2 regions of the Brevibacillus sp. FSL L8-0520 genome follow, and region 1 is predicted to be linked to the other one. Evidence: riboswitches for the same ligand, from Rfam matches in the RefSeq annotation. Region 1 holds a riboswitch; the other holds the start of a gene.
What was found. A riboswitch is a leader RNA that binds a small molecule or an ion and turns the genes downstream of it on or off. The one in region 1 is predicted to bind lysine.
Positions count from the first base shown of each region.

Region 2: linked by a shared signal. The riboswitch ahead of NSQ24_RS08590 (aspartate kinase) and the one ahead of dapD (2,3,4,5-tetrahydropyridine-2,6-dicarboxylate N-acetyltransferase) in region 1 are both predicted to bind lysine.

Region 1 is NZ_CP150171.1:3,484,160-3,488,368, reverse strand. Features, by position in the region: gene NSQ24_RS17395 (DUF1284 domain-containing protein) at 1-213, shown strand, start outside; gene NSQ24_RS17390 (hypothetical protein) at 269-481, shown strand; gene NSQ24_RS17385 (EcsC family protein) at 489-1,301, shown strand; gene NSQ24_RS17380 (GNAT family protein) at 1,427-1,975, opposite strand; lysine riboswitch at 2,171-2,355, shown strand; gene dapD (2,3,4,5-tetrahydropyridine-2,6-dicarboxylate N-acetyltransferase) at 2,446-3,156, shown strand; gene NSQ24_RS17370 (acetylornithine transaminase) at 3,171-4,209, shown strand, end outside.
Region 2 is NZ_CP150171.1:1,710,663-1,714,871, forward strand. Features, by position in the region: gene uvrC (excinuclease ABC subunit UvrC) at 1-1,245, shown strand, start outside; lysine riboswitch at 1,340-1,527, shown strand; gene NSQ24_RS08590 (aspartate kinase) at 1,751-2,992, shown strand; gene NSQ24_RS08595 (DUF2507 domain-containing protein) at 3,174-3,620, opposite strand; gene NSQ24_RS08600 (succinate dehydrogenase cytochrome b558 subunit) at 4,022-4,209, shown strand, end outside.

The sequences.
Region 1 (4,209 bases):
CATGTCCAAACGCTGGATCAAAATGTGTTTCGGCACCTGGGAATCACGCCAGGGGAGGTTTATCTCAAGTCGGAACTCGTGCAAAGGACACGCGAGAGAGTATCCCCAGATGATTTGGCCCATTTATGCGAGGGGTGCTCGTGGTTATCCTACGGTGTCTGCAAGGAGGGAATAACCGAGCTTCGCAAAGGAAAAAACCCTGAACCTTCCTAATTTTTTCTGACGTGCTTCGAGGATTTGGGAAAGAAAGATCAGGGAGGGAACGGCAATGACGGAGGAAGAGTGGGGCATCCTCTACAAACTTGGCTTTCGCATGGAAGAAGGAAAAGTGAAACATCTCAAGCTGGGAGTCGTAAAAGAAATTGAGGATTTTTCGGGTTTTGATTCACTCTCGGAGTTGGAAGCATTCGCAAAGGAATGCTTGCGGACCCGATGCCTCGTAAACAAGCAGACGAAACGCGATAAACGGCAAAGGGGTTGAACGGATCGTGGAGCTTGAAGATCGAGTGACACTAACCCGTAAGTTGGATGAGGTAAGGAAATGGGAATCAGACCAGAACGATCTGTGGTTTTGGGAAAAGCTTGGGCGCCTCCCCTTTGTCTTTCTGGACCGGATCACGCCAAACGTGGTGCGGGACAAACTTGGCACAGCCGTCGACGAACTGGTTGCCTTTTTGGAGAACGGAGGGAAGTACCTGGTACGTGAGCGGGATATCCACACCCGCTTTCAGGAAGCGTTCCCGAGGAAGGACGAGCAGTCGCTAGAAACGCTTCCGATCAATCAGCGTCCACTCGCGCAAATGGATAAAATCGCCGCAGAGCTGAGCGAGTCGCGTGCCACCTTTGCAGCCGTACAAGGAGCCACCACAGGCTTTGGCGGCATCTTTACGCTTGCAATCGACATTCCTCTGCTGCTGGGCACCTCGCTAAAGGTACTGCAGGAGATGGCGATTTGCTACGGCTATGATCCGCAGGACAAGCGGGAGCGGCTGTTTATTGTCAAATGTCTGCAGTTCGCTTCCTCGGATATTGTAGGAAAGCAGGCGATCCTGGAGGAGCTGTCTTCTTTCGACAATCCTTCCAAAGAGCGGGATGTACTCTCTCAGCTTCAGGGCTGGCGAGAGGTAGTGGTGACCTACACGGAAAATTTCGGGTGGAAAAAGCTGTTTCAGATCGTACCGGTCGCGGGAATGCTCTTCGGCGCTTATCTGAATCGCTCGTCTGTCCGTGACGTGGCGGAGACGGGCATGATGCTGTATCGCAAGAGAAGGATTCTCGAGCGGCTTGGCACGGAGGCGTAGCTGTAGTGTGAACAAAAGCCCAAATGGCCGAATCGGCCGAACAAATTGCCCAGCCAAACGCCGAACCGAATTATTGAACCGATTTTCTGAATTGCAACCGTCCAGATTAAGTGATGCTGCCGCTCCTACGTCGTCTCCAGCTCCTCGGCGGTAATGGCAAAGATCAGGTGATCCTCCCATTTACCGTTGATTTGCAAATAGCGAAGCGACAGTCCTTCTTCGCGAAATCGGTTTTTCGCAAGAACCTTGATCGAGCCTGTATTGCGCGGCATGACCGCAGCTTGAACCCGGTGAAGCTTTGCTTCGGTAAACGCAAATCGGATGACTTCTCCTACTGCTCTGGTCATTATTCCTTTGCCGTTATGAGATTGATCGAGGAAATAGCCGAGTGTAGCGTTTTGCCAGGCTCCGCGCACGATATTGGAGAGGTTGACGCGGCCGACGAGGGTTTGATCAGGGCCGACGAAAATGCCGAACGAATAGCCTGTCCCTTCGCGAAAGCTTCGCTCTGCCTCCTCCAACTGCTGGTACTGCGCTTCAATTGTGTAAAAAGAAGCGGGGCGGATGGGTTCAAAAGGCTGCAGAAATTGGTGGTTTTGTTGCCGCAAAGAGGCCAGGGCAGGGGCATCGCTTGCAGACAAGGGACGAACAAGAAACGCAGAAGGTGCAAACATCTTCAGGTTCAGCCTCCTATTCACATATAGGGTGGATGGAAAGTTTAGCATGAATCAGGACTGTTGAAAAGAGGGAAAAGGGAGTCGCTGACAATGCCGTCCAGCAGGAGCGGCCCACTCTCGATTCAACAGTTGCCACCGGGTACGGAATTTGGTACAGTACAGGGTAAGTAAAGCTGAACAATTGCATATTGCCTTCTAAATAGAGGCGCGCTGCGGATGAGTACTTCTTTTCATCAGGAATGGGGAAAGGGAAGAGGAGAAAAGGCCAAAGCGCCGAAGTTCTGGCCGCATCCCCATTGGCGGCAGGGCTGGGGTGCTCGTGAATAATGATCATCCTGTCATAGGAGAAGTTTCTCTTATGGAGCGCTATTTACGTTTGCTTGTCCGGTATCAAAAAGCAATGAGTATAGCGTTTGCACTCATTGCTTTTTCTACATTCATTTCAAGAAAAGTGGAGGAGAAGTACTGTGAACATGATGGATGCCAATGAAATTATCTCGTTTATTCAAAAAAGCGAAAAGAAAACGCCTGTAAAGGTATACCTCAAAGGGGATTTGGACGGCATCGACTTCGGTCCCAGCGCAAAAGCCTTTTTGAACGGCGGCACGGGAGTCGTTTTCGGGGAGTGGAAGGAAATCCAGCCTGTTCTGGAGCAGCATGCGGATAAAATCGCGGATTATGTAGTGGAGAGCGACCGCCGCAACTCTGCGATTCCGCTTTTGGATACAAAAAACATTCAGGCACGCATTGAGCCAGGCGCAATCATTCGCGACCAGGTGAGCATCGGCAACAACGCCGTCATCATGATGGGAGCTTCCATCAACATCGGAGCCGTCATCGGAGAAGGCACCATGATCGACATGAACGTCGTCGTCGGCGGACGCGGAACGATCGGGAAAAATTGCCACATCGGCGCAGGTGCTGTCATTGCCGGCGTGATCGAACCGCCATCTGCGTCTCCGGTCGTTATCGAAGACGATGTCGTGGTAGGAGCAAATGCGGTCATTTTGGAAGGGGTTCGCGTCGGAAAAGGCTCCGTTGTAGCCGCAGGAGCTGTCGTTATCGAGGACGTTCCGCCGAATGTGGTAGTAGCTGGTACGCCCGCACGCATTATCAAGCAAATCGACGAAAAGACACGCTCCAAGACGGAGATCAAGCAGGAGCTGAGACAGCTGTAAGGGAGAGGGTAGGCATGGACTGGCGTTCGCTTGATCAACAATACATCGTCTCTACGTACAAAAGACTGCCGATCGCTATCGCCAAGGGCGAGGGAAATTACCTCTACGACACGAATGGCAAGGGATATCTCGATTTGTTTACCGGACTTGCCGTAAACGTGCTCGGCCACTCTCACCCGCGGATTATTCAGGCCCTGCGGGAGCAAGGGGAGCAATTTTTGCACATCTCCAATATTTTCCTCAATCCCCCTGCGATCAAGCTGGCGCAGAGGCTGATCGAGCATACCATCCCGGGGAAAGTCTTCTTTACCAATTCCGGAGCAGAAGCGACCGAGGCGGCTATCAAGCTGATTCACAAATGGACGGCTGCCGAAGGTACGGGACGCTCAGGCATCGTGGTTCTGTCCAACAGCTTTCACGGCCGGACATTGGGAGCTCTTCGCCTGACCAGACAGCCTCACGTCTATCAGGATTTTCCTCAGCCCGATTTTCCGGTCTATGAGCTGAAGGCAGGAGACATTGATCAGCTTCGCGCTGTCTGTGAGGAACGCCGTCCTGCTGCCGTTTTGATGGAGCCGGTGCTGGGCTCGGGCGGTGTCGTCCCTCTGGCTGAAAGCTATTTGCAGGAAGTGGCGGCGATCTGCCAGGCGACAGGCACTTTGTTTGCAATGGATGAGATTCAGACAGGAATGGGACGGACAGGCAAATTATTCGCTTTTCAACACGCTGCTGTGACACCGGACCTCATTCTTTTTGCCAAAGGAGTAGGGGGCGGGCTTCCGCTCGGGGGTGTCATCGCAGGCGAAAAACTGCAAGACTTGTTCAAGCCGGGTGATCACGGCACCACGTTTGCGCCGTCACCGCTCTCTGCCGCCTTGGGGAATGCAGTTCTGGACGAACTGTTGGACGCAGCGTTCCAAAGTCAATTGCAGGATGTGACGCAATACCTGTGGGATCGTTTGGAAGATCTGCGGGCAGCCTTTCCTGAGCAGCTGCAATCGCTTCGCGGAAAGGGAATGATGGTGGGAATCCCGCTCTCGGTTTCACCGGAGG
Region 2 (4,209 bases), 1.8 Mb from region 1:
GCGGAGAATCAGCGGCTGGTCGAGGAGATTGCCCGTTTTCTCGACGGCGGCCACGAGGAAATGAAAAAGCAGTTGACGGAGAAAATGCAGCAGGCGGCGGAGAATATGGAGTTTGAACGGGCCAAGGAGTACCGTGACCAGATCCGCAGCATCGAGGCGGTCATGGAGAAGCAAAAGGTGACCTTCACCGATACGGTCGACCGCGACATCATCGGATTTTCTGTAGAGAAAGGCTGGATGTGCGTCCAGGTTTTCTATATGAGGCAAGGCAAAATGATTGAGCGGGATACGACCTCTTTTCCTTACTACGGCGGCGAAAAAGAGGATTTCATGTCCTACGTCAGCCAGTTTTACTTTGACAAGCAGAATGCCCTCCCCCGGGAAATCCTGCTGCCGGAGGAAAGCGATCCGGAGCTGCTCGCCGAGTGGCTGGGCGTGAAGGTGCATGCGCCGAAGCGCGGCAAAAAGCGGGAGCTGGTGCAGATGGCCAGCGAGAATGCCCGCATTGCCCTGCAGGAGAAATTTGCGCTCATGTCCAAGGACGATGCCCGGACGATTCAGGCTGTGCACAATCTGGGCCATATTCTCGGGATCGGAACCCCGCACCGGATCGAAGCGTTTGACAACTCCAACATTCAGGGGACAGAGCCGGTCTCTGCGATGGTCGTGTTTACAGATGGACGCCCGGACAAAAAAGAGTACCGGAAATTCAAGATCAAAAGCGTCGAGGGGCCGGATGATTACGGCTCGATGCGCGAGGTAGTCCGGCGCCGGTACACGCGCCTGCTGAAGGAAAACCAGACGCTGCCCGACCTGATCGTAATTGACGGAGGCAAAGGACAGATCAGCGCTGCGATGGATGTGCTGGAAAATGAATTGGGGCTCTACATCCCGGTATGCGGTCTGGCCAAGGATGAAAAGCACAAGACTGCCCAGCTCCTCTACGGGAATCCGCCCGAGCCGGTCGAGCTGAAGCGGGACAGCTATGAGTTTTACCTGCTCCAGCGCGTGCAGGATGAGGTCCACCGATTTGCGATTACGTTTCACCGGCAGGCCCGGACAAAGACGATGCTCTCTTCCCAGTTGGACGACATTCCCGGCATCGGCGAAAAACGGCGCAAGCTTCTGTTCCAGCATTTTGGTTCGCTGAAAAAGATGAAAGAGGCGACTGTCGAGGATTTCAGGCAGCTCGGGATTGGCGACAAGCTGGCCCGGGAGATTATCGCCCATCTCAGGAAGATGTGAGCTGAGAAATTGTTCAAAATAATATTTGAACCGGTGCCTTTTGCGTGATATAATCCCTTTCAAACAGAATATGTAACCTCACTTCCCTTTATTGGAGTGAGGTAGAGGCGCGAAAACCATGAGTACCACCCTGAGATCGGGATCGTTGACGGGTAGCGGAAAGGGGGATTCGCCGAAGTACGGAGGGAAGACCCGCTTCCTTGCGTGCTGGGCCTGTGTTGAACAAATACAGGACTGTCATCCGAGCAATACCCCATTGCCGGATGGAGAGCTATCTCACGAGTCTGCTGCGTGTAGATGACAGGGGCTGTACTGTCATGCTTTGTGCCAGCGGCTTGCGTGGTCCAGGGAAGGAGGAACCGATATTGTCTATTACGTAGGCAACGGCAGGTATTTTCCTTGTCGTTGCCTTTTTTGATAAGGAAAAGACTCATGCAACGTTTCGTTTCGACAGAGAATATCCATAGAGACATTGGTCTATTCAAGGAAAAGGGAGAGAAGCCGCATGGGGTTGATCGTGCAGAAATACGGAGGGACCTCCGTTGGTAGCATTGAACGCATTTTTCGAGTAGCAGACCGGATTATTGAATATAAAAAAGCGGGCCATGATATGGTCATTGTCGTATCCGCGATGGGCAAGTCGACAGATGTGCTGGTGGATATGGCCAAACAAATTTCCGCCTACCCTTCGGAGCGCGAGATGGATATGCTCTTGGCGACAGGTGAACAGGTCTCCATCGCACTTTTGTCCATGGCTCTGCATCAGCGCGGCTATGACGCCATTTCTCTCACCGGCTGGCAGGCTGGTGTCACAACAGAAGCGATCCACAGCAAAGCGCGGATCACGGAAATCAAAACCGAGCGGATTCAAAAGGAACTGGCCCGGGGACGTGTCGTCATTGTGGCAGGGTTTCAAGGGGTCAGTGCCGAAGGAGAAATAACCACATTGGGACGAGGCGGTTCCGATACTTCTGCCGTAGCGCTTGCAGCCGGCCTGAATGCCGACAGATGCGAGATCTTTACGGATGTGGCCGGCGTGTATACGGCCGATCCGCGGGTCGTTCCGTCCGCGCAAAAGCTGGACAGTATCTCATATGACGAAATGCTGGAGCTGGCCAATCTGGGGGCCGGTGTTCTTCACCCGCGCTCTGTGGAAGCGGCCAAAACATACAAAGTGCGGCTCGTCGTCCGATCCAGTTTTACGGCTGAAGAAGGTACGTACGTAGAGGAGGTTGCCAATATGGAAACAGGAAGAGTAGTAAGCGGCGTGGCACATGATGAAGATGTGGCAAAACTGACGGTCGTGGGCATGCCTGCGCGAGTGGGAACCCTGTCCCGCCTCTTCAATACGCTGGCTGACAACCAGGTAAATGTAGACATCATTATCCAAAGCTCCTATGATGCGGACGTGACGAACATCTCGTTCACGGTGGCTGCCAGCGACCTGCCAAAAGCGCTGGAAACCCTCTCCTCCAATCAGGCAGAGCTTGGCTTTGAAAAAGTCGATCATGAAGAGGGCCTGACCAAGGTATCGATCGTCGGTGCCGGCATGGTGAACAATCCGGGGGTTGCCGCCGAGATGTTCCGCGTCTTGGCCGAGCAGGACATCACGATCAAAATGGTATCCACCTCCGACATCAAGGTTTCTTGCGTGATTCCCGCAGAACTTACGGAACTGGCAGTTCGCAGCTTGCATACGGCCTACGGCTTGGACGTAAGCGAAGAAGCCGTGGTGCACAGTTTGTAAGCACAACCACATACAAGAGTCGCCTCCCCCCTTTTCGTTGAAGAGGGGGGTTAAATATGACCGTCTGGCTGTTCATTGCAGCGAGGCGCATTTGATTCCATTTTCCTGTTTCTTCTATATAAATATAGGGAAGCTGATCCGGGACTTTTGTTCAGGTGATGGCACCAGAAGAATCACGCATTCAAACAGCCAAAGAGATCAAGACGCTCCCCTTCTCGGCCAGCTCCATTCGCACCTCCGGCTCCCTGCCCTGCCACCTGTTGACGGCTCCGGCAATGATTCCGCATTCCAGGGCCAGAGAGCGCAAAATTCGTTCAGGCGGCATGTATGAAAAAATCGTGTGCGTCAATCGATATCGATAATGACGCTCTCCCTCCTCCAGGACATCCAGCTTGCCGAGGCCCAGCCTGATAAAAGGCATGACGAGGCCCGCTGCGGACTGGATCGGAATCTGACGGCCAATGTCTTTTCCCAGCCAGTGGAGAATGGCTTGCTCGCTTTCTCCCAAAAGAGTGCTTGTCAGTTTTTCGCGAAGCAGATGATAGCCCAGGTAGGGCATGTGAATGCGTTCGATGTCGGTAATGACACGGGAGGGGAGCAGTGCCCCGAGTTGTTCCTGTTCTTTCACCGGGATGCCTCCTTTTCTAGCACAGGCGGCCGGTGCTTGTCCCTTTTTGCAAAGGTTTTGCACCGAGGCCTGCGAGAGAATGCGGTCTGGTTTGTTACTTGATATAGTAGTATGAGAAAGAGAAGCGGGATATGACAGATTCATAGAAAATAGCAAATTTTTTTAGTCCATTCTAAAAATAGAATTAGTCTATTCATTGTCTTGACGCTCTATAAAGACAGGAGTACAATTGGTTTTGGTCAACGTTTTGCCCAACTTTTTTCCGTATTCCGACACAATTTGCCACGCCCAGGGAGAAAGTCGCCCTTCGATTATGTGTAACCATGGTGGCAATGGGTTAGGATAGTGGAGAAAAGCTCTATGAAAAGGACGCGACATATAATTGAAAGGGGGACCACTGTATGGCGAAAGGCCATAGCTTTTTGAGTCACAGGCTTCACTCATTACTCGGTTTGTTCCCAGTCGGGCTGTTTCTCTTGTTCCACTTGACAGCGAACTATCAGGCAACCCGAGGACCGGAAGCGTTCAATGAGGTCGTAGGATTGATTGAACATGTTCCGTTTTTGATTGTCTTGGAATTTGTCTTTAT